Regions from separate parts of the Akkermansia sp. N21169 genome, predicted to be linked through region 1. Evidence: riboswitches for the same ligand, from Rfam matches in the RefSeq annotation. Region 1 holds a riboswitch; each other region holds the start of a gene.
What was found. Region 1 has a riboswitch for cobalamin ahead of QET40_RS03685 (autotransporter outer membrane beta-barrel domain-containing protein). Riboswitches for the same ligand answer to the same signal wherever they lie in the genome.
Positions count from the first base shown of each region.

Region 2: linked by a shared signal. The riboswitch ahead of QET40_RS06240 (ribonucleoside triphosphate reductase) and the one ahead of QET40_RS03685 (autotransporter outer membrane beta-barrel domain-containing protein) in region 1 are both predicted to bind cobalamin.
Region 3: linked by a shared signal. The riboswitch ahead of QET40_RS06555 (TonB-dependent receptor) and the one ahead of QET40_RS03685 (autotransporter outer membrane beta-barrel domain-containing protein) in region 1 are both predicted to bind cobalamin.

Region 1 covers NZ_JARWNC010000032.1:41,408-49,200, reverse strand. The annotation lists gene QET40_RS03685 (autotransporter outer membrane beta-barrel domain-containing protein) at 1-2,849, opposite strand, end outside; cobalamin riboswitch at 2,883-3,033, opposite strand; gene QET40_RS03680 (metal-dependent transcriptional regulator) at 3,228-3,614, opposite strand; gene QET40_RS03675 (carbohydrate porin) at 4,041-5,354, shown strand; gene QET40_RS03670 (hypothetical protein) at 5,509-5,715, opposite strand; gene QET40_RS03665 (L,D-transpeptidase) at 6,009-6,725, opposite strand; gene QET40_RS03660 (LysM peptidoglycan-binding domain-containing protein) at 6,747-7,214, opposite strand; gene QET40_RS03655 (TatD family hydrolase) at 7,270-7,793, opposite strand, start outside.
Region 2 covers NZ_JARWNC010000037.1:117,668-125,460, reverse strand. The annotation lists gene QET40_RS06245 (anaerobic ribonucleoside-triphosphate reductase activating protein) at 1-216, opposite strand, end outside; partial or broken gene QET40_RS06240 (ribonucleoside triphosphate reductase) at 329-2,644, opposite strand; cobalamin riboswitch at 2,875-3,001, opposite strand; gene QET40_RS06235 (LamG-like jellyroll fold domain-containing protein) at 3,218-4,213, opposite strand; gene QET40_RS06230 (LamG domain-containing protein) at 4,394-5,623, opposite strand; gene QET40_RS06225 (hypothetical protein) at 5,810-7,606, opposite strand; gene QET40_RS06220 (hypothetical protein) at 7,642-7,793, opposite strand, start outside.
Region 3 covers NZ_JARWNC010000038.1:7,091-14,883, forward strand. The annotation lists gene QET40_RS06545 (hypothetical protein) at 1-809, shown strand, start outside; gene QET40_RS06550 (polysaccharide deacetylase family protein) at 896-2,326, shown strand; cobalamin riboswitch at 2,505-2,637, shown strand; gene QET40_RS06555 (TonB-dependent receptor) at 2,673-4,748, shown strand; gene QET40_RS06560 (ABC transporter substrate-binding protein) at 4,929-6,977, shown strand; gene QET40_RS06565 (R3H domain-containing nucleic acid-binding protein) at 7,133-7,588, shown strand; gene QET40_RS06570 (hypothetical protein) at 7,594-7,793, shown strand, end outside.

The sequences.
Region 1 (7,793 bases):
TTCAGCTGGCTGCCTTCGTGGACAGTCAATGCCCCTTGTACGGTGGCATCGCGCAGGACGAGTCCGGCCTGGGATTCGCTGCCCACGGTTACGGTGCCTCCCTGGGTACCCAACATGGCATCCTTTCCGTCCAGTTCCAGCGTAGACTGGTCGATGACGGCTTCTTGAACGATGTAGCTGCCTGTTGCCTTGACCGTACCGTTATTGGCCTTAACGGTCAATTTACCGGCAGGAGTGGAACTATCGGAGCCGGAGATGCTGTAACCGGCCGTTCCGGCGGCATTCCAGACCATTTCCTGTCCATTGCCCATGATGAGGTTGCCGCTTTCGCCGCTAACCTGGCTGGAGGTCACGCTCGTCATGTTTGACTGGGACAAATCCGCCGTCCCTCCCGAGAGAGTCAGGGAGGCATCTCCCTTGATCGAATCGACGATGATCGTAGATCCTTCTCCGATTTGGACATTGGAGCCGTCGGGAATTTCCACCGGCTTGTCGGTACCGGCGAGGATTTTGCCGGAAAGCAGGTAGGAAAGCGTGTAATCGTCTGGGTTGAACCCATTGATCAGCTGGGAGAATAAGGCTTTTTGACCGTCGAAAATCTGCTCGGCGTTGATATACCATGTAGTATCACCCGTATTTGCGATGGTGGTGCCCAATCCGGCTCCGGCATCGGCTGTGACGGTGATGCTGCTGCTTAGTCCGGTGGAAACGGGAGTCAGGATACTGCCGAAAAGGATCAGGTTGCCTGTTGTAAATGTTTGTCCGTCAGATACGTGGATTGTTCCCGTACTGTTGATGGTTCCTTGGTTGGTGATACTTGCTCCGTCGCACAGGAATGATAGATCGGAGGAGGTCAGCGAGGAACCGACTCCAATGTTCAGTTCATTGACCAAGTCTCTTTGTCCGGTGATTTCCCAGTGGGCGGGGGTATGATCCGCTCCTACAGCCATTCGAACATAGGAAACGGTATCGCCACGATTTTCAGCCATGTTGATAGTTGTTCGGATGTCGTAGTCGAAAACACCCTTGGAATCGGTCGTGCCTCCCAGGAGATTGATGGCATCCTGGCCGTCGCCGGATCCTCCCAGTTCGACAATGCCGTCAATTTGGGCACCGGCGTGGAGTGTCAGGATATCCGCCAGGTTGTAGATGTTCAGTTGTCTGCTGGCTGCGTCGATTATCTGGCCCGATGAAGCGAAATTTTGCTGGTAACAACCGCTGAACAAGGCATAAACTTTGTCGGAGCCCTCTGCTCCCGTGGCGGAGATTTGGGCATGTTCGCCAATTTCCGTGGTAATACCAAGCCCCATAATTGCGAAGGAATAATCCCCTCCTGTTGTAGCCCGGACGGTCCCGTCAAGTTTCCCAGTTGTAAGGCGCCCATGGGAATATATGGCATATGCGGCGGCTTTGTCCGAGGAGGAAGCCGTGATGGAACCGTTGATTCCGAGATTTCCCATGGTGACGCTGCTTTCGGAATATATGGCTCCGGAGATGCCGGAGACTGCCGATGTAGAAATGTTGCCATTGACGGATCCAATTTCCAGTGTCGCGATAGTATTGACAGCCATGGATCCGCCGTCTTTACCCGTGAAGAAGGCAAAAGCATCCGCTCCCGCACTTTCAACGGTCAGACTGGAGCCTTCCCCGAAGTCTCCGGTGATAATACCCCATTGAGCGGCAAGACCAACGGCGGAAAGGCGCTTGGATATATCTTCGCTCTTGGACTGTACATGAATATGGCCGTCCATATTGCCCAGTTTGTTGACGGTAATGATACCGGGCATATCGCCAACGGTGATGTCCCCCAAGACCAGGAAACCATAGGAAGCGCTTAGAGCGCAGGCTTCAAACCCCCCGGTTTGTACGGAAATGTTGGATGTCGATGCGATGGATCCGATGACAAGATTACTGCGGATGGTCGAGTCATTGCTCAATGCCGTCAAGGCATAGGCAACATTGCCGGTTTCCGATGTGACGGAGATATTTCCTGCAATGGCGTTCTTGATAGTTAAACCGGTTTTGGCATACATGCCGTATGAGGAGAAATTGCCCGTGACGTCAATGTTGCCCGTACTTCCGATGGAATCGAGGGTGATATCTCCCGTTTTAGCCCACAGCCCGTAAACTGTCGTGCCATGGCCCAGCACTTTGACGGTACCGTCGATGGAGCCGGTAATACCTATGCTGCCGTTTTCGGTGGAGATACCGTAGAGGCGGCCCGCCTTTTCCGGTTGGGGGGTGGCAACGATGATTTTCCCGCTAGCCTGGATGCCTCCCAGGGCGATATCTCCGGATTTGGCGTAAATTCCATAGCCGTACGCGGAGGCACCGGTAGTTTCGTTGTTGACGCTTGCGGTGATGGCTCCGGCTATAGAATCCCGGATGGAGATCCCGCCCGAGGTTGTAGCGATGGCATAAGCGTAGTTCCCGGATACTGAAGCACTGATCGATGCACTGGACGTGATGGTATCAATACTGATGGCACTGGAGGCACTGATCCCATAGGCATAATGTGCGGACGATGTTGCCGAAATGGTCGAACTGATCGTACCGATGGGTTGGGTATACCCGTAAGCTGTTATTGGAGAGGAATAATTTCCTGCTCCATCAACTACTAGCGGGGAGGTGATATCTTCTGCATGGGCAGACACGACCATGCCGGAAGCGGCAAGGGACAGGGCTAGTCCGCAGAGGATAGTTCTGGCACTGCGGCGGGAATGACTGGGCATTCCGGAGGAGCAGGCCGGTTCGTTCCCGAATGGGTACGAAGATGCGTCGTTGCCTTTCAGGGAAGGTAACCCGTCATGATGAGCTTCAAGCAAGTGAAGCGCTGGAGTATAATTCATGGTTTGGTCTAGACTGCCGGAAAACCCGCCGGCGGTTAGTAATAACTCTCAGGCTGGCGATCTGGCTTCATGAATTCCTTGGCATGGAACCCACATACAGTGGCGGTACCGCTCCGGATTTACACCGGATTCCCCATCTATTCCCTGTCCGTGCGACGGACTTCCCAGAGAGGAATGTCATGATAACGGATTTGACATCCGTTACAATCCTAAAGTAGAGAATGTATTATATTGCTGATTGTGAGTGATATGCGGGAATATGAATCATGCTGGACTATTTCCGGGAAATAGAATGGTAATTTCCGTGATATCCTGTGATTAAACCATGCGCAGGCTTCATCTGGCGGATGTCAAATACGCCCTCCAATCCAGCTGCCGTCAATTCCTGGAGAGGAATTGAAACCGGGAAATTTCTTCCAGAGACATGATATGCTCAATGCCACAGGCAACTTCATCCGCACGCGCTTCTTCCATGTCCATCTTGCTCATAAGAAATTCTTTCACCATGTTGTGGCAAGAGATGACGCGATCGGCTTGTTTCCGGCCTTCCCGGGTGAGCGTGATGGGGCAGTATTGTTCGTATGCCACCAGTCCCCGTTCTTTTAGTTGTTTCATGGCAAGCGAAACAGAAGGTTTTGTAACGGTCAACGCGTCGGATATATCTCCTACCGTGGCACATCCTTTTTCCAGCTCAATGTGGCGGATTGCTTCCAGATAGTCTTCCAGGCTGTTGCTCAGTTCCAGTGTGGAGATTTTTTTGCGCATGAGAACAAGTGTTAGGTTTATCTAACAACACTAGGGATCGAGACACTCGAAGTCAATTTTTTCTTCTGAAATCCATCTGAATATCGATGGAAACCGATCTTTCAAATGTCTTAAATTAGATTGAACTAATTTTTATTTCTGGAGAATTTTACTGCATGGATTACATATAAATATTTAATAATAATGGTATTATGTATTTGAAAAGAGAAGGGCGATCAAGGGTGTTTCAGAGGGGGGGCGAGGAAAAGAGTTGACTAAATGTTAGTCAAAGCTAACTTTGCTGTGTTGCGTGACTCCTTCTCATGCGAAATCCGGGAAATTGCTGCTTTCGGTCTGATGCGGTGGAACCGGGTCAGCCATCCAAAGGGTGGATCGTGAGGAGGAGGAGCATAAGCGGCAAATACTATCAAAGAAACAGCACGAACTATGAAGACTAGCTACCTGATACCCGCCCTGATGACCTGTTCCGGCCTTTGCATGGTCGGCTTGGCATCGGCAGCCGTTTCCGACGTCGCTCCGGTAGTGGAGGCCCCCACCGAAGGCAAAGGCTCCATTCTGAATGACATTGATTTGTTCGGAGATGAATATGGCGATGAGAGTACGCCCATACCCAATGATGCATTGACCAGGGCATTGACGGATTTGCACAAGAGCGCCTACGAGAAGGCTAGGTTGCAATTTGTGCTGGAGCAGGCATTTCTGTATACCCGGGGGCAGCATTCAGCACCGGAAACCGCATCTTCCCAGAGCTGGTATAAGTTGCACGCACAAGCCGGTTTGCAATTAATTTCTTCCGACCGTCACCAGGGCACGTGGATCAAGAGCGAGCTTTCCGGTTCCGTGGCTATGAACCGTCACACGCATCGTACGACTCTTGACGATTCGTGGGGAGCAAGTGGTCCTGCCAATTGCGACGTTTTCGAGGACGGGTATTTTTACATTCCCGAACTTCTTCTCACCCAAGGGTTTCTGGATGGACGTCTCGTCATTATGGGAGGTATTGTCAATCAAACGAATTACTTTGACGCCAATACCTATGCCAACAGTACGTTCGGACAGTTCGGCGGGGCGCCTTTCGTGAATAACCAGGTGCTGCCTTTGGGGGATTCCAATTTCGGTTTTGTGACGCAATACCAGTTTAACGAGAATTGGTTTGTCCAAATTGGCGGCAACATGATGGATAATGAACCGCAACGCAATCCCTTCCACAATACACGGGGCGATTGTTTCAATGTGATTGGTGAAATTGGCTGGACGCATGAGAAGGCCTTAGGCATTGGAACGGGAACCTACCGTTTGCAACCGTTCATGTTCCATGCGGATGGCGAGAATCACGGAGGCGTCGCTTTGAACCTGGAACAGGATCTCGGTGACAGCCCTTTTGCTCTATTTGCTCGTGCCGGATGGTGCAGTGCGGAAGTTGGCAATGTCTGCGGTGCGGAAGTCCAGGCCTCGGCCGGGGTGATTTTCAAGAAGCCGTTGGAGGTGATGACGGGGTTGAAGGAAGCCGACGGCAACTTCCTGGGAGTCGGTTTCTCCGTGAGCAAGCCGGATGGCGATACGCTGGCGGAAGAACATTCTGCACATGACCGTGAAATGATTCTGGAATGTACGTATAGTTTCTCTATCACACCCTATTGCCTGATTCAGCCCGCTTTCCAGTATGTGAAGAATCCTTCCGGTCGCGATGATGTGGATTCGGCCAGCATCTTCTCCATCCAATGTGTGGTGACGATGTAAGTACGAATGTGTCTGCATATGACCGTTTCATCTTCCTTGTCGTGCATGTATAGAGAAGTTCATCCTTCTATTCCGCATCGGCATTGAAGGGGTCTTGATGACCCAGCAACGCCGCTTTCTCAATTAAGCAGGGGGGAGCGGCGTTGTTTTTTGTTTATCGCAAAGGAAGAGAGAGGCGTTTGAAACGTCTGTGTTCCTGAACGGGTTGGGTTTTCTTGTCGGGCGAAGATACCGTAGTTTTTCCCGGGGTAGAAGCAGTGACGGATTGGTTCTGTACGGTTTCCGAGCGGGCGGTGTTTGCCTGGCAAGCCCCTGTTAACAGGCAGCCGAGGCTCAATATAAGGCAAATGTATCGATTCATGATTTGTTGTAGGCGACTGGTTGTAGCCGCTGATCGTTAGATTAGCATGTATGTCCATTCGTTGAAAGGTTTTTGGATTGACTAACAACAAGTTAGGCAAACTTAACGCACGGAATGGAGTTATGGTGAACAGTTTAGGAAACGGTGAATTTATGACAAACGGCAATGACATCGGAGTTCCCTGCATGGGATTGGATTGTACCGGTGATGAAATCCAGAGAAAAAAAAGAGCTCCGGAATTTGAACTCCGAAGCCTTTGAAAACACGGGAGAAACAGTGTCCTTTTCTGGAACTTACTTCTTGGTGTTTTTAGTAATGGTTTCCTTGTAATCAAGCGCCTCTTTTTCGACATCCTGATGGATGAAGACGGGAGTCCCGAGGGAGGTCTCCTTATACAAGATTTTTGCCGTGGACGGCTGGAGGCGGATGCAACCGTGAGAAACGGGACGGCGGCGGACATTGCCGACATGAAGTCCGAGTCCGGCTCCTGTCAGACGCTGCCAGTACGGCATGGGAGAACCGACAAATTTACCGCCTTCGGGAACCGGATCGGTTGCGTTGGCGTTGGAGTCGATGCATTTGCCATCCGCATCGTACATTCTACCGTACAAGTTGGATGTATGATCGACTTCCTTGGCGATGACTGTATAATTTCCTGCTTTGGTCGGGAAGGCGCTGACGCCTGTCGAAGTCGGAAAGTCGATGGCAACCTGATGATCAATGTAGAGTCTGCCGCGCTGTTCCTTAAGACAGATGTGAATTTTCTTCTGATGCTTGCCGGGCAGATTCAGGAGAGTTTTGTCGATATAGGTGCCGTAGGTCTTAGGGTAGTCCTTGCTTGCCACGAAGTGGGCATAACTTGTCGGCGAAAACGGATTAACGTAGGAAGGATCTTGCTTATTCAATTGCCGGGGAGCGACCTCGTCAACCTGTTCTTCCTGCAGGGAAGAACAGGCTGTTAACAAGGAAAATCCAAGGACAGGAAGCAAGCGATAAAAGGTAGCTGTCATAAGAAAGGGATCTCCCGGCAATTATTTGCGGGGGATGGACAGCTTCTGGTTGATGCCGATCAGATCGGATTTCAGGCCATTTGCTCGCTTGATGGCGGTAACAGTTGTTCCATAGCGTTTGGCAATGGCTCCGAGCGTGTCACCCTTCTTGACGGTGTAGGTTCTGGAGGAAGATCTCTTGGGTGTCGATTTTTTGGAGCCGCTCCTGGTGTTCTTCTTGGCAACAGACTTCTTGCTGCTGGAAGAGTTGCTTACCTTGGGCTTGGCGGGAGGATTGTATGTGTACGGATTGTCAGTTCCGGAAACGGAGTTGTAGACTCCGGTTTCGCTCGTGTCTGCATTTTCCGCGATCCACGGAGGAATGGTGCCGCTGGCGATCGGATCTGCCAGTTCGGGTTCGTCGGGATAACCACTGTTTTGGTGGGTACAGGAAGAGAAGGACACGGCTAGAGCCGCGCAAAATGCCGGAATAATGAACTGCGCTTTCATGCTGCCAGATTGCATATCAGAATGACGGGGGACAATTCAAGGCGCGAGCGCGTTTTTATAACTTTTTTTTCAATCCTGGGATATTGAAGAAGCTGATGGCCGTATTTGTTGTGATTTCAGAGAGTTGTTGCAGGGAAACATTCCTGAGTTTGGCGATGAATTCGGCCGTCTTGACGAGATGGGACGGTTCATTTCTTTTTCCTCGTAACGGTACCGGGCTGAGATAGGGGGAATCTGTCTCCAGCATCAGGCGTTCCGGCGGGCACCAGGCAGCTACGTCGGGAAGGTGTCCGGCGTTTTTGAAGGTCACAACCCCGGTGAAAGAAATCAAACCGTCCACGAGGTCGAAAATCTGCCGTGCATGGCTGATTGTGCCGATAAAGCAGTGGAAGACGGGACGGACCCGCCCGGCGTATTGTTTTGCGATGGATAGGGCATTCCGGAAGGAGGAGTCTCCTTCACGGTCTCTTGTATGAAGGACGATGTTGATCCCCAGTCGGGCAGCCAGTTCGAAGTGGTATTCCAGGGATTCGTGCTGGCGGGTCTTGTAGACGGTTTCGCTGCATTCCCTGGGAGCGG
Region 2 (7,793 bases), on a different contig from region 1:
GTCGAGGAATCCTGCACGTGTCTTCAGGAATTCTTCCAGAGATTTTTCCCGGAGATGGCTGGGAAAGGCTGCCTTCGCCTTACAGCCTTTCGCCAGGTCTGCGTTGTAGCAGTACCGGCAGCGCATGTTGCAGCCGCCGAACCACAGGATGCAGGCCGCCTTCCCCGGGTAGTCCAGAAGGGTGAGCGGAGTAATGTCCTCAATGCCCTGATGCATGCCTCCCAATAACGATACGGTTATGTGCGGGAAAAGGGATGATTGGTGGGAATTAGGCGCTTTGGGCGTTCCTGGTAGATTGGCAGGAACAGGTATCCGGTTGTGGGATGGGTTCCAGGAAGTGCTTTCTGTCGTGGAATTCTCCCTGTTTGCCGGCATTGAATGTTTCCACGGGGCGGTGATAGCCCATGACTCGGGTGTAAACTGTGCAGCGGGTGCGTTCTTCCGTGTGGAGGGCTAGTATTTCTTCTTGTTTCATGATGGTGATTGTTTTTGGGTTAGGGGTAAGGGGGAATTGGATCGGAGGAGGGATTCAGTCCAAGGTATCGGCAGTGTCCGATGCATGCCTGGCCAGGATTTCTTCGTCGCAGTAGGGGCAGTATTCGTGTTCCCCTTGCAGGTATCCGTGGCGGGAGCATACCGAGAAGAGGGGGGTAACCGTCAGGTAGGGGAGGCGGAAGTTGGTGAGTACTTTGCGAACGAGGTCTCGGCAGGCTTCGGGGGAGCTGATTCCTTCATTCATGTACATATGAAAGACGGTGCCTCCCGTGTAGCAGCATTGGAGGTCATCCTGGAGGGTGAGGGCCTGGAAGAGGTCGGACGTGAAATTGGCGGGAAGTTGGGAACTGTTCGAGTAGTACCGTTTCCCGACGGGGCCTTGCTGGATAATATCCGGATAGCGCTTGGCATCTTCGCGGGCGAAGCGGTGCGTGGTGCCTTCGGCCGGGGTTGCTTCCAGGTTGTAGAGGTTGCCGGTTTCCTCTTGGAAGAGGCGTATTTTATCCCGCATGAATTCCAGGATTTCCCGGGCCATGGCAATGCCTTGGCCGGTGCTGATGTCCATGGTATCGTTGGAGAAATTCCTCAGGAGTTCATTCATTCCGTTGACGCCGATGGTGGAGAAATGGTTGCGGAATCCGGGCAGATAGCGCCGGGTATAGGGATAGAGTCCGCGGTCATAGAGTTCCTGAATGAATGTGCGTTTTTTTTCCAGAGTGGATTTGGCCAGTTCCATGAGCCGGGAAAGGTGTTTGAAGAGGTTTTCCCTGTTTTGCTTGTAGAGGTAGCCGAGGCGGGCCAGGTTGATAGTGACGACGCCGATGGAGCCCGTCATTTCCGCAGAGCCGAACAGGCCTCCTCCGCGCTTGAGCAGTTCTCTCAGGTCGAGCTGCAGGCGGCAGCACATGGATCTTACGGCATCGGGTTTGTAGGCGCGTTCATCGGGAATTTTATTGCCGTTTTCGTCACGGGTATATTGACTGCCGATGAAGTTCTGGAAATAGGAAGAACCTATCTTGGCGGCATTTTCGAAGAGTAGGGGGACATTGGGGTTGTCCCAGTCGAAATCTTCCGTGATGTTGACGGTAGGGATGGGAAAGGTGAACGGTTGTCCGGTGCTGTCCCCTTCCGTGAGGACTTCGTAGAAAGCTTTGTTAATCAGGTCCATTTCAGGCTGGAAATGTTTGAACGTCATCTTCTCCGGAGATTCAGCCCCTCGTTCCCGGGCAAGAGCGTCAAGCCGGGGATCGTTGATTCCTTCAAGCAGGTGTTTACCTCCGCTGAAGGGGACTTGTTCGCGCAAGTCACGGGGTACCGTCCAGTCGATGGTTACATTGGTGAAGGGAGACTGTCCCCAGCGAGATGGCACGTTCAGGTTGTAAACGAATCCCCGTATGGCTTTTTTCAAGACCTGGAACGAGGGTTGATCTTTGAAGACATAGGGAGCCAGGAAGGTATCGAAGGAGCTGAAAGCCTGGGCTCCCGCCCATTCGCTTTGGAGGATTCCCAGGAAGTTTGCCATTTGTCCGAGAGCTTCCTTCAGATGTTTCGGGGGGCGGCTGTTCACTCGTGAACGGACGCCGTTGAACCCTTCGTTGAGAAGATTCCGCAGGCTCCAGCCGGCACAATAGCCTGTCAAACAATCCAGATCGTGGATATGGTAGTCACCGTTGCGATGGGCTGCTCCTTCCTCTTCCGAGTACACTTGGTCGAGCCAGTAATTGGCAATGACCTTGCCGGCGGTATTGTTGATCAGGCCGGCATTGGAATAGGTCGTGTTGGAGTTGGCCGCGATGCGCCAGTCCGTCCGTCCGATGTATTCTTCAACGGTTTGTTTGCAATCGACATAAGTATTGCCGTGGTAAATGCCTCCTATTTGTTCTCGCTGCATCTTGTGCAGGAAACGGTAGGTGATAAAAGAACGAGCCGTCTCGAAACATCCGCACTTGAACAAGGTTCGTTCGATCAGATCCTGGACTTCTTCTACGGTCACGGATTCACGGGAACCCAGCGATGCGAGGACTCGGACATAGACGAAATCGTCATATTTTGTCCCGGAACTGTGGAAGGCTTTCCGGATTGCTTCCTCGATCTTGTATCCTTGGAAGCTCTCGGATTTACCGTTTCTTTTGATGATTGTGGAGACCATGCGGCGCAGATATTTGAAGGTGGCGTAAGAGACGCATCGCGCGGCATGTACACACGACATCCCCGGGAAGGGGATGGGGCGGGTACAAAAGAAAACAAATACAAAAAAGAATTGCGGAGGTGGGGATAGCTTGGAGGATCCATTCAGATTGCCTTTGCCGACCGGTTGCCGGAATTCCGATTCGTACGCGCATCCTTTCGCGAGATGGTGATACTATGGTTGCCCAGGTCGTCTTCTGGCTTCCGGTTCTTGACCATGTTTTTCGGGATGAACTTCCCACTTCCTCTCGGGAGCAGTGTCCACTCCGGGATCAACCGGTTACAGCGGCGCGTCCGCGACGGATTTTCACCGTCTTCCGTTACCTGTGCTGGAGCGGTTTCTACATCAATCAAGCGCGAGGATGCAAGAGAATTTTCTCATTTTGTATGTAAATATTATCATGCATACAATATATTGTAGTTTATAGAGAAAACCTGACTTGAATTGTGTGAGGCGCATTTGGCGGTTTTATCGAAGTATGAACAACCGGATAATTCGGGCGTAGGATAGGGATGAAAATTCACTTCAAATGGGTCAACGCTTGTTCGGTACAGCAGAGTCCTCTTTCGATGGCGTCTTGAAAAAGAGAAGGGAAGGCTCCGTGTCCTCAATTGTTTTTATTATTTTTTGGATTTCGACGGTTTTGTCGAATTGCTTCTTCTGAGCATATTGGGCTTGTTGCTGGAGAATTGTTTTCAAATAAGCCTTCTTGATTTGTTCTCCCTGTTGCTCTTTCTGAATTGTGTAGGCCGTGGCAAGGCGGAGAACTTCCCGGGGAAGCTTTTCTTCCTTGACCGGAGAATCAGGAGATTTGACGATATTCTGGATCAGTGTAACGGTGGCGAAGTCCTGTTTCTTGACGTACTTTTGCTGAATTTTCTGGAGAGAAGCGATGTATTTGTTTCTCAGGATGTCACTGCGCGAATGGAACATTTTTGAGAACTCCGGCATGAGCGGCATGTCGGCGAAGAGAGAACCTGGCGGAACGGCATCGTTGTAGAAATTGACGTTGTTGATTTTTATCGTGCCGCTCATGGTATGGACTTTTCCGAATGCTTGACCGAACTGGGCGCCAGTAAGGGCCGGATGTTTCGGGTTCCAGTTTGTGATGGAACCAGCCATGGAACCGTTGACGTAGATGGAAAGAGTATGTGCGGACAAATCGGAAACGATGCAGAATTTGATCCATTTGTCCGACTGAAGATCCTGACTGGTCAAACCAGTATCGATGAATTTGACATTTCCGGTTTCTTCTCCTCCAAAGGACACGGCGCCATTGATCATATTGTAGAAATAAAGTTTCCCTTGGTCGTTGAATTGCAATTGGAGAGAATGAGTATCGGAACTGTAGTAATTATTATTGGAATACAAGCTCAGAAGCGTTTTCCCATTCGAGTTGGCACAGGAGAGGCTTTTTACGTCGAAGCTGACAGTAAAATTAGCGGGGAAGTCGGTCAATTTTGTATGAAACGGTATAGTGCCGGCGCCAAAACTAGCATAATCGTCACCGGGTTTGTATGTGAAGGTCATATCCCATCCAGTTGCGTTAATGTGTGCTCCTTCCGGTGTGTATTTCCATGAATAAACGGTTACCGCAGCATCGGATATCGCTATGGCAAAGAGTAAAATAAAGATGATGAAAAATCGTTTCGCTAAATCAATCATAGGATTAAACATGTGTTCATATTTTAACTTGCCTTAAGAAAATTCTTATTCCTCGTTCGTATCCGTAAAGAGTTCGGAAGGGGATGTTTGATTGACGAATTTGATTGCTTTTTGAATTTCGATAATTTTTTCCAATTGTTGTTTTTTAGCACATTGGGCTTGAATCTGTTGAAGTTTTTTCAAATATGAATGCTTAATCTGTTCTTTAATTTGATGTTTCTGATTAGTATATTCTTTGACAAAATGTAATATGTTTTTTGGAAGTTCATCTATTTGAGGAGGAACATTTGGTTCTTTGAGTATTTTCTGGATGAGGGAAACTGATGCGAAATCCTTATTTTTTACATAATTCTGCTGGAGTTTTTTTAAGGAGGCAACATACTTGTTTTCCAGTTTACTCATTTCTATAGAGTACAAATTTTCGAATTGATCAAAAAAAGGCATGGTATTATTCGAGTATTCCAACAGATATTTGATACTTTGTCCTTTCCGAGCATTGATTGACGCTATTTCTTTTTCTGTCAGGCTTCGATTCCATGTTGCCATATCATCCAGTCCGTTATTGGCAATGAATGCGACGTTTGCATCAATGTTATGGTTGGAATTTCGGAAATGAAAATTGGGAGAAAATTCCCGGAACCACTCGTCTTTTCCGGGTTTGATGTCGGCTTGTGGAGGCAATTGGGCATTACCCATATGCTTTCCATTGATGTAGAGAGCCAAAATTGTTTTCTTTCTCGTGATAATGACGTTGTTCCACGCTGGTTTATTTTCAGTTGGTTCTGCCCATATGTCACTAACGTCAACGTCCAAAGCCAATGTTCGGGATCTTGCTGTTTCCACAGCATAATAAAGTTGGACACGGTTGTTGTTGGCAAGCCATATGGACCAGCCTCCTGCTCCTCCATAAGATGCGGATGCTCCTAAAGTTGCCCCGCAGGATACAATACAGCTTCCGGTGCGTGCCGATTGGTTACCACTGACGCTGAACCATGCTGATAACGTCCAGTCTCCAGTACCGGGATAAAGTGTTGTATCCGTTCTTCCAGTGTTTGATCTTAAGATGTCTCCCTTTCCCATGCCTTGTCCGAATTTTCCGGGATGATTTCCGATACGGGCTGTGAACAAATCGGGCATGTCTTTGTTTGTGAGTGTATTTTTGAAATTGCCTTCAAATTCATAATACGAAGTCAACCCATTTTGAATTCCTGCCATGGACGGTAGAGTGAATACGGCAACTCCATAAAAGAGAATATTGGTAAGAGGTAGTTTCATAATGGGAAAACAATTTGAGGCAACCGATACTTGAAAATGATTAGAATATGGCTAATTTTTTTTGTCTTTTTGAAATATAATTTATTTTTTATAAGATTTATTAACTTTTTGAAAAGAAACTCGGAAGGGAAAATTAATGTCGAATTTAGTGATAGGATAGAAAGCGCAATAAAAGATTTTCACAAACTATTCCTTTTTTCTTTTGTAGAGGCATGAACCATGCCATGGCATGTCGAACGTATCATCATCGACGAAGTGGAATCTTCCCAGGATTTCTTTGATAGATGGAGAAAAGAAGATGAATTGATTGTCACCCGTTTTCCGGACTTGGAAAGCCCATCCCCATTGAGCCTTTGGTTTTTGTCCATTATCCAGTCTTGTGCATTGTCCGTCCGGATTAATCGTAATAGATGTACGGATATTGTTTTTACCTATACATTCCCATGTTCCGACGAGATAACGGATGGATGATTTTTCCCGTTGTTGTGTGAAAAGTTCTTTCGGCGACTTTTCTTCCACGTTTTTGACGATCTTCTGAATTTCGGCAATTTGGTCGAATTGCTGTTTTTCGGCAAAACCGGCCTGCAACTGTCTCAACTCCTGGAGATAGGATTGTTTGATTTGTTCTTCAAGCTGATTGTTTTGAATTTCGTAGGCTTTGACGAAGCGGATAGTCTCGTTGGGGAATCCGGTATCTTTTGGCGGAGTATTCGGATTTTTGATAATTTCCTGAATGGCTGCAACAGCCGCAAAATCCTGATATTGCACATATTTTTGTTGAAGCTTTTTCAACGTGGCGATGTATTTGTTTCTCAATCTTTCTGTTTTTGTCTTGTAGATTTCCGTGAACTGATCCTGCGCAATGAGGGGATTTTCAGATTCGGGTCGTTTTGCAAGTTCCGGGAAAACTGCTACTCCAAAATAGGGAACGTCTTTGCTTTTGCCTGGAGTCGGGGAAGATGATGGAACGGTAGTTGGAGCGGGGGCATTTTGTCGGAGGATCTCAGTGATAGCAACGGTTTCCTGGGAAGATAAGGGGATTAAGGTAACCAGAAGGATTCCGAAATCGGATTCCATGACGGTTTCTTCCGCTCTAAGAGAAATTTTGTAGTGTCCTTTATTCAGTTGCAGAACGCCGACTGTTTTCGTCATGAACCGTCCCTGGGTCGGTTCCGCTTTCCAAGGGATGTTCATAGAATGGGAGGGTAGTAAAACCACAAAATCCTTGGAGGATTCCAGTCGGGATTGGTAGTCGACTTCTACTGCGTACGAACCTGTTTCAGGAATGTCGAATTCCCAGGTTCCACCTTGATTCTTATCCTTAAAATTTTTCCAGACGCTCACGTTCTCGTGAGGGATACAACGCGGGCCATTTGTATCCAGCCAGGCGCTTTCGGCTCTCAACACGAGTTGGGAAGCAGGAAAAATTGCCGGAATCAACCTCATTGAAGAGAGGCAAAGAGAGCTTTCCTGATTGTTTTGCTGGATAATAGCCAATGGGCATTCTCCGGCCGGGAGAGTTAGTGGCCCTATCACATAGGGTTGAAAAAGAAAGGAAGGTTGGGTTTCCCAGTTGAAAGTCCGGTTCCCGATCTTAATGGTAAAAGGAGAAGGCTGTCGACTGCCAGTTCTGTATACCAATTCCAGATTATAGGTTCCAGCAGCGGGAATTTTAAAATTTCCTTTAACGGCGGTTCCTTTGGAATCGAAGTATCCGATGATGTCCCGGTTGCTGTAATATTCTATCTTGCTTCCTTGTTCGAATGTGAGGGATTTGAGAGGCAGAGGAATTTCAGCTTTGTAGCGTTCGCTGGGTCGGAACAGAGATATGTTTTTGAGGGGCCGGCGGTTTCGGTCCCTTTGAGAGGCTTGCTCAAGTTCTTCTTTAGTGCGACCAAATCCCTGGGCACAGGCTACTTGTAAACTGCTATCAAGGGAAAGCAGGCATAGTATGAAGAGAGTCCATTGTTTTTTGGGATTCATGGATATAGTGTCGGTTGTGAGTTAAGTGCCGCAAGTTATTGCTTTTTTCTTTTGTAGAAGGCAGATCCGACGTATGGCATGTCAATCGTATCGTCATCGACGAAGTGGAATCTTCCTAAGATGGAGTTGGTACTAGGAGAGTAGAAAATGAACTTATTTTCTCCGATTTTCCTGACCTGAAATGCCC
Region 3 (7,793 bases), on a different contig from region 1:
GGTACAGCGTCTATGAGTCCGATCATTTCCGGATAGAATCTCCCAAACCTTTGGATCGTACGGAGCTGGATGCCTTGTTCATCCGGTTTGAATCGGCTTTGGCCGCTTTGGCCGCGCTGCCGTTTAACCTTCGCTTGGCAATGGCTCCTCCGGTGCGGTATGTGATACGAGTTTCTTTCGACGATGCCGGCTGGAAAGAATCCGGGGGAGGCGACGGTGAAATGATCGGGGTTTCCGGTACACATTTTATCGTCCGCTTAAATAGGACGGATCCGGATTTTCCTGTTAGTATTGAATTGAGAAAGAGAGCGACGATTCCGGATTTTTCCTACTTGAAGCCCATCCATATCATGACCCATTGGGTCATGCAGTTCTTGGGCAAAATCTATTGGCTGAACGAGGGACTGGCTTCCTACATGGAGGTGATGCCGGAAAAGGAAGGCATGTTCGATTACGAACATGACATCGCTTTGTCGGCCCGTTCCGTTCCGCGTACAATCCGCAAAAGCAGTCTGTCCCTTCCTTCCTTGGAGAAGATTTTGACTCAGGAAGGTGCCCCTCAAGGTTCCGAACGGGACTTGATGAGGATGAAAGCCGGTGTTTTGTTGGTTACCGTGTTCTTTATTCGCATGGATCGTGGCGGAGGAGAAATGAAAAATCTGCGTCGTTACCTCCAGCAGATCCAGCGCGATGGAAAGGGGAATCCGGTTGAGTTGCTTCTCGATGGCAGAACATGGGAGGAATTGGAAAATGAGATAGTCGACGCATGGCGTCCTCACCGCGTAATCCTGAAATTCGACAGCAAGTGATGCCGGTGTCCGAATGCCATTGGCAACGGTTGGCATGCACGCAATTAAGCATTGATCGCGGACAGGAGGCATAGTAGTTCATCCGTATGATACGAAGCGTTCGCGGATGGTTGTTGTCACTGGGTATGGTTTGTACTGTCCTGGCGGTCGATTCATGTCCGGGAGCTGTTTCTGAACCACCTCCTCTGGATCCCGGGGTTTTCATCGGTGTTCCGTCTCTTGCTCCGTCCCGGGGCGAGGGTAGAGGGGCAGCCGTTGTGCCGGCCTCGGAAAATATTCCGACTGCGGAACCCGTAGCGGAGGAGAATATCCCGACTGCGGTGCCGGTATCCCCCGAGGAGCTGGCTCCAGCCAATACTCAGGCCGTCCAAGTGCCCGTTATACCCAAGGCATCCCAAATCCCGGTGGATCAGAACAAGACTCAGGTTGCCATCCTGTGCTATCATGATTTTAGCGAGGAAAAACCTGTGACGGAGATGCGTATTCGTACCTCTGTTTTCCGTCGTCAGATGCAGGCATTGAAGGATGCAGGCATGCCCGTTATTACCCTGAAAGAATTCAGGGAATGGAAGAATGGCGACCGTCGCCTTCCGGAGTATTGTGTGATGATCACGGTCGACGATGGCTGGAAAAGCCTCTATACGGACGCCTTTCCGGTGTTGAAGGAAATGGAATTTCCGTTCACGGTGTTTCCCTATACCAATTATTTGACTGGCCGGGGGGCGTCGTTGAGTATTGAACAGGTTAAGGAAATGGTGCGTGCCGGGGCTACTCTCGGAAGCCATTCCACAAGCCATCTCTACCCCTCGGCATGGAAGCGAGTCCAGCGTAAGGGGCAGGAAGCCTATTCCACTCTGATCGACCGGGAAATCGGCAAGTCTCGGGAGTGGCTGCAGGCCAATTTTAATGTACCGATTGAATTCTACTGTTATCCCGGAGGGTATCATACGCCGGAAATGATCGAAAAACTGCCGACATACGGTTACGTGGGCGCTGTGACAGTCGTCCAGAGGAAGACCTTGCATGAAACGGACAATTGGCAGATTCCCCGTTACGTCGTATTTGGCAACAATCCGAGGATTTTTGCCAATGCCGTGACGTTCCATCCTTTGGGAGAATCGGGGGCTTCGGGGGTATCCGATTCCGGGGCAGGAAGCATATCGGTTGCCTCCATGTCTTCCTCATTGCTTCCTCCTCCTATGCAAACTGTTCAGCCTACTGCCAATGCCGTGATTGCGGATCTAGCTCCCGTCATATCGATTGATTTGAGTAATGAACGGGATGTAAATCCGGACTCTATTGTGATGATGATCAATGGATTGGGTAAAGTTCCCGCTTCCTATGATCCCGTCCGGAAAATGTATTCCTGGAAAGCGAACCGTCCGTTCCGTGTCGATACCGTGACCGTGTTCGTATCCTGGAAAACCTTCTCTTCTTCCCAGCCGCAGAGTGTCCGGTGGCAATTCGGTGTGTCGGAACCCAAGTCTCATTATGTGCCGGCAAATGTTGTAAAGTAACACTCTCTTCAATTTTCAATTTGGTGTTGACCTTAGGAATAAAATTGTGTTGATTGCGGGCATGGATTCGCCATAGAGCGGATCACAGACTTCTATGTTCAATTTTCAATTTGGTGTTGACCTTAGGAATAAAATTGTGTTGATTGCGGGCATGGATTCGCCATAGAGCGGATCACAGACTTCTATGGAAGCCCGTGGCACGGGCAGGCAATAGATGGGGAATACCGGTGAAAATCCGGAGCTGTACCGCAACTGTAAACGGAAGCATGCTTCCGTAAGCCAGAAAACCAGCCATGGGAGTTGTCCTATTTGACCGGCGAAGTACCGGTTTTAAGGCGTTACAACTATGATATGCTATAGAAAAGCACTCGAAATGGGTGCTATTGCTGTCGGTCTGGCCCTTGTGGCTTCAGGCCAAGTCTCTCTCGGAGCGAATGCTGACAATCAGTCGGCAACCCAGCCAGCCGGTGCTCAGGAGCAGAAAACTGTACCTGCCCAGACTGTCGCTGTCTTACCGGAAATGACTGTTTCCTCCCATTATGTAGGAGTGCCATACACGTCTTCCGGCGTCTCTGTGAGTATTATTGATCCGAAGGCTTTCGAAGAACGCGGGATTGAAACTCTTTCCGGCGCCCTTGCCCGTACTCCTGGCGTGTATATGCTGGAAGACGGTAGTATCGGCCAGCGCGGCTCCATGGGATACATGACTGTTCGCGGCGTTAATTTGGCTGGCGGTACATCTTTGATGATCGACGGCATGCGCGTATCCGATGTGCGTAATGCCATGTCGTACGACAGTCTTGGTTCCGGCCCGGGACAACTTTATGGCCAGGGTAGCCTCTTTGACTTGGGTGGCGCGGAACTTGTCAAAGGACCTCAAGGGGCCGTCTACGGCAACAACTCGTATGCCGGCGTTTTGGCTCTTTCTACACCGGAAGGATCGGGCAAACCCTCCCTTTCCATTTTCAACGAGGCTGGTTCTTTTGGTTCCTATACGGGAACGGTGACGTCTCAGGGCAAAATCAAAAAACTGGGCTATTTTGTAGGAGTCGGTTTTGAAACGACCGAAAACGATCTTCATTATTTGGGGGCTTCCGGTCCTTATGCCTACCCCAATCCGGGACAAGCCAATAATTACGGTGATTTTCGCCAATGGCAGGAAGCTCTGCGCCTGACCTATGATATTAACAAGGACAACAAGTTGAGCTTGACCTACCGCCGGATGGATTCGCAATTGGACAATCCGAGTTTAGTCTATGGAGCAACAGGTTCGACTGTTGAGCGCGACCGTTTCGATATGCGCAGCAACTTGTTGACTGCAACGTTGGATTCCAACATCAACAAGATCTGGTCGACTACCTTCATGATGGGGTACTATGACCGTCATTTTAAGGATAACCTGATCGACGGAAACTCCTGGACGGATCACAGCAAGTTTCAGATGGAATGGCGTAATGCATTGACGTGGAATAGGGAATGGAAAACAATCCTTGGCATGGCCTGGGATCGTACGGATTACAGCTGTTTGAATAATTACGTCGATATCGACGAAATGGAGAGCAATCTCGCCTGGTTTGCCGAACAGATGTGGTCTCCGACCCGTTATCTGGATTTCAGTGCCGTCGGCCGTTTGGAACACAGCACCATCTGGAACAACAATGCTACATGGCGTTTTGCCGGATCATGGAAAGTAAACGGCCGTGAAGATTCTCCGACTCGAATTTTCGGTTCCGTTGGTTCCGGTTTCCGCGCTCCTTCCGAATGGGAACGCTACGCGAATTGCAATATAGGAGGCTGGCCGTATATCGGCAACCCTGATTTGAAAATTTCCCGTTCCCTTGGCGGCGATCTGGGCATTGAACAGCGTCTCGTCAAGAACCATTACCTGACGGTTACCGGTTTCTGGACGCGTATTAATGACATGATCAATTCCAAAACGGGTTATACGACTCCCGGCGACTATTCTACCGGCTTCTCCACATGGGAAAATACAAGTCATGGCACGATGACTGGGGTGGAAACTTCCCTGCGCGGGGAATTCAGCTGCGCCTGGAAACCCGGCTACACCCTTGGCTACACCTACGTGATGCCCAAGGATAATGATGGCAAACAGCTTCTCGGGACGGCTCGCAATACGGTCAGCGGTGAAATCCATGTTTCACCTCTGGAACGCCTGACTACCGGTCTTGGTATTTTGTCCGCCAGCAACCGTTGCGATACATCGACATCGGGCGGCAAGTATCTGGATGATTATGTAACGCTACGTTGGTTTGTCCGTTATAAAGTGACGGACAACATGACTCTGCATTTCCGTGTGGAAAACCTTCTCAACGAGAAATACATCGTGACGAACGACTACAACTTCGGTGCCTTGCAGGCCCGTGGAATCGGGGTGTTCGGCGGTGTTACCCTTGAGTTCTAAAGATCGTTTCTTCATATTGTTGTTGAATTGCTGAAAAGGTCCATCCCTGTCGGGAATCCTCATGTTCGGTAGGCGAAGACCGGACGGAAGATTCTTCTGCGGGGATGGATTCTTTTTTCTGATGGATGAACGGCGGTTTTTCCCGCATGATATCTCCCGATGCTCAAGTGGTTGTCAATCATGGCTGCGGCATTTGCCGCCGTATTCCTGGCAGGAGTATGGTGGTTGTCGCGCGATGTAAGGGAAGGACTGGATACGGGGAAGATGAGCATGGCTTCGGGACGCGATGGCATGCCCGCGTATTTTGAAGGATTTGTCGGGCGTTGGAATCGGGAGGTTGCCCATTGGCTTGCTTCGGAAGTTGAACGATTGAAGAGGGAAGGAGGGGATCCGGGGGAACTTGATTTGTTGAAAAAGCGGACCCTGTCGGGTGATTTTTTACAGATACTCCCCTCTTCGTCACTGCCGGGAGGACTCGTTTGGCAGGATGGTATGGACCAGCCGGATATTGGTGATCCGAGAGCCATGAAAGGCGGTGAAATCGATATTTGGGGAGGAGTGATGTTCCCTTCCACGTTTCGCCCTTTTGGCCCGGAGAGTACTAGTTTCTTCGGCTATTCGATGTACGGTCAGGTAGATATGAAACTGGTTGCCATCCATCCCCAGACCGAAGAGATTATTCCAGGTCTGGCGGATCGTTGGGCCGTGTCCGGCGATGGCAGGAAGATCTACTTTCATCTGGCTCCTGAGGCTGCCTATTCGGACGGTTCTCCGATCAAGGCGATGGACTTTATCCTGTACCTTTGCCTGAGGACGAGTCCGGCTGTCAAGGATTCCCTCTATTCCAATGAGGTCAAGAAACAATTGGCCGGTATCCGCGTGTACGGGGATGACATTTTGGAGATGGAATTGCCCCGTGCCGTTCCGTGGGCTCCTTTCAAGGCTGCCGGTCTTCTAGCCCCGGCTCATCCGGGATTTTACGCGGATTTCAATGCCGGATACGTGGATAGATACCAGTGGCGCATTCCTCCCGGAACGGGAGGATATATTCTGGATGCGAACCGAATTGTCCGGGGTAGGGCGCTGACGTTGAAGCGTGTGAAAAACTGGTGGGCAGCCGACAGGAAATACTATCGTTATTCGTGCAACGTGGATGCGATTACGCATCACTTTTTCCGGTCGGATACAAAGGCGTATGAGATGTTTCGTCTCGGGCAGTTGGATTATTTGACGGTGTATAAGCCAGAATTGTGGGAAGCTCTTCTTCAGATTCCTCCCGTCCTCGACGGGTATGTTGAGATGGTTTCCTTTACCCGTCGGTTTCCGGAGCCTCCCTATGGCATTTACCTGAATACGGGAGCTCCGCCACTTGACAATATTGATGTCCGGACGGGGCTGTTATATGCCATGCCGATGCAGGAAATACTCGATAGCTTGTTCCGGGGGTACTTTTCCCGGTTGTGTTCTCTAACGGACGGATATGGCAGTATGACGGCTGATCTGGCATGGCCGGATTATTCGCCCACGAAGGCGCGAGCGTATTTTGCCCGTGCCGGATATAGCCGGGTGGGACCGGACGGTATTCTTGTCAATGGGCGTGGAGACCGTCTTTCTATTGAATTGGCATATGCCGAACTTTCGCCATTGATCGGCAATGTTTGCCGCAAACTGAAGGAGGGAGCCAGGGCTTGCGGGGTTGACTTGCGGCTGGATCCGTTGGACGGTTCTGTGTGTGCCCGCAAGGTGAATGAAAAAAGGCATATGGCTGTGTTTTGGGCGACGATGTTCGATTACCCCGTCCCGAATCTCTTTCCGATGCTCCATTCATCCCAGGGCAGGGATGCTGCGGGGAGGCTTGTCTCCAATACGGAGAATGTGTTTTCCATAGCCGATGCGGAATTGGACAGTGCGTTGGCGGAAGCCGCGGAAGCTTCCGGCAGGGATGATCTACGGAGGGCTCTCAAGAGGATTCAAACACGAGTTCGCGATTTGGCCATTTGGGTGCCCGGCTGGAAGGACGATTCTGCAAGGATGGCTTATTGGAGATGGATTCAGTGGCCGGATTCGGAGACGACGCGTTTTTGTTATCCTATTATTTTCAACCCATTGGAGTCACATCTTTACTGGATTGATCCGACTATACGACAGGAGGTGAATGAGGCCAGGAGAGAGGGGAGGAAGTTCCCCGAATCCGTGAAGAGGATTTCCCCGATTGAGCCGGAAGGATGATCGCCGGGAAGGCGATTGCCGGAATATGAGGAATTGCGGGTTTTTGACTTGGCAATTGGAGAATATGTGTACAATAAGGAGTAAAGGATATTCCGCGTCTTCTGCTATGAGCCGGAGGCGGACTTTTGGAACCCGATAAGCTTATTTTGACACCCATGGAAGAAGACCTGAAACAATTAGCCGTTCAATCGCTTGAAACTCTCCTCCAATCGCTTGGTTTCGAAGGGACTGTAACTCCTGAAGAGATGGACAATATCATTTGCCTCCAGATTAGTTCTCCGGACGCAAAATTCCTGATTGGAGAAGATGGAGACCGCCTGGATGATTTGCAGTATCTCGTCAACAGGATGATTCAGCACAAAATCCCGGATGCTCCTAGGGTGAAGGTGGATTGTGATTCTTACCGCCAGCGTCATGAGAAGAAGCTTCTCGACAAGGCGCTCTCCATTGCGGAAAAAGTTAAGGAAACGGGCAAGCCTATGAAATTGTATCCCTTGAATGCGTACCACCGTATGCTTGTTCATAATGCCTTGAAAGAAGTTCCCGGTATTGTGACGGAGTCTGAAGAGGGCAATGCCCGGTTCAAACGGATTACGATTCGTCCGGAATGATGAGGATGGTTCGATCTACGGAAAAGGGCTCCTGCCGATTCCTGTTGAAGCGATGGATTTATGGGTTCCTCGTGCTTGTAGCGGGGGGGGCATGGCAGGTTTATGGTGCGGTCGAATGGTCTCTTTCTCCGGAAGGTTCTGAAATACGTGCACGCTCGGCAAAAAAGGATATACTTTATCTTTACGTGTCTTCACAGCCGGGGCC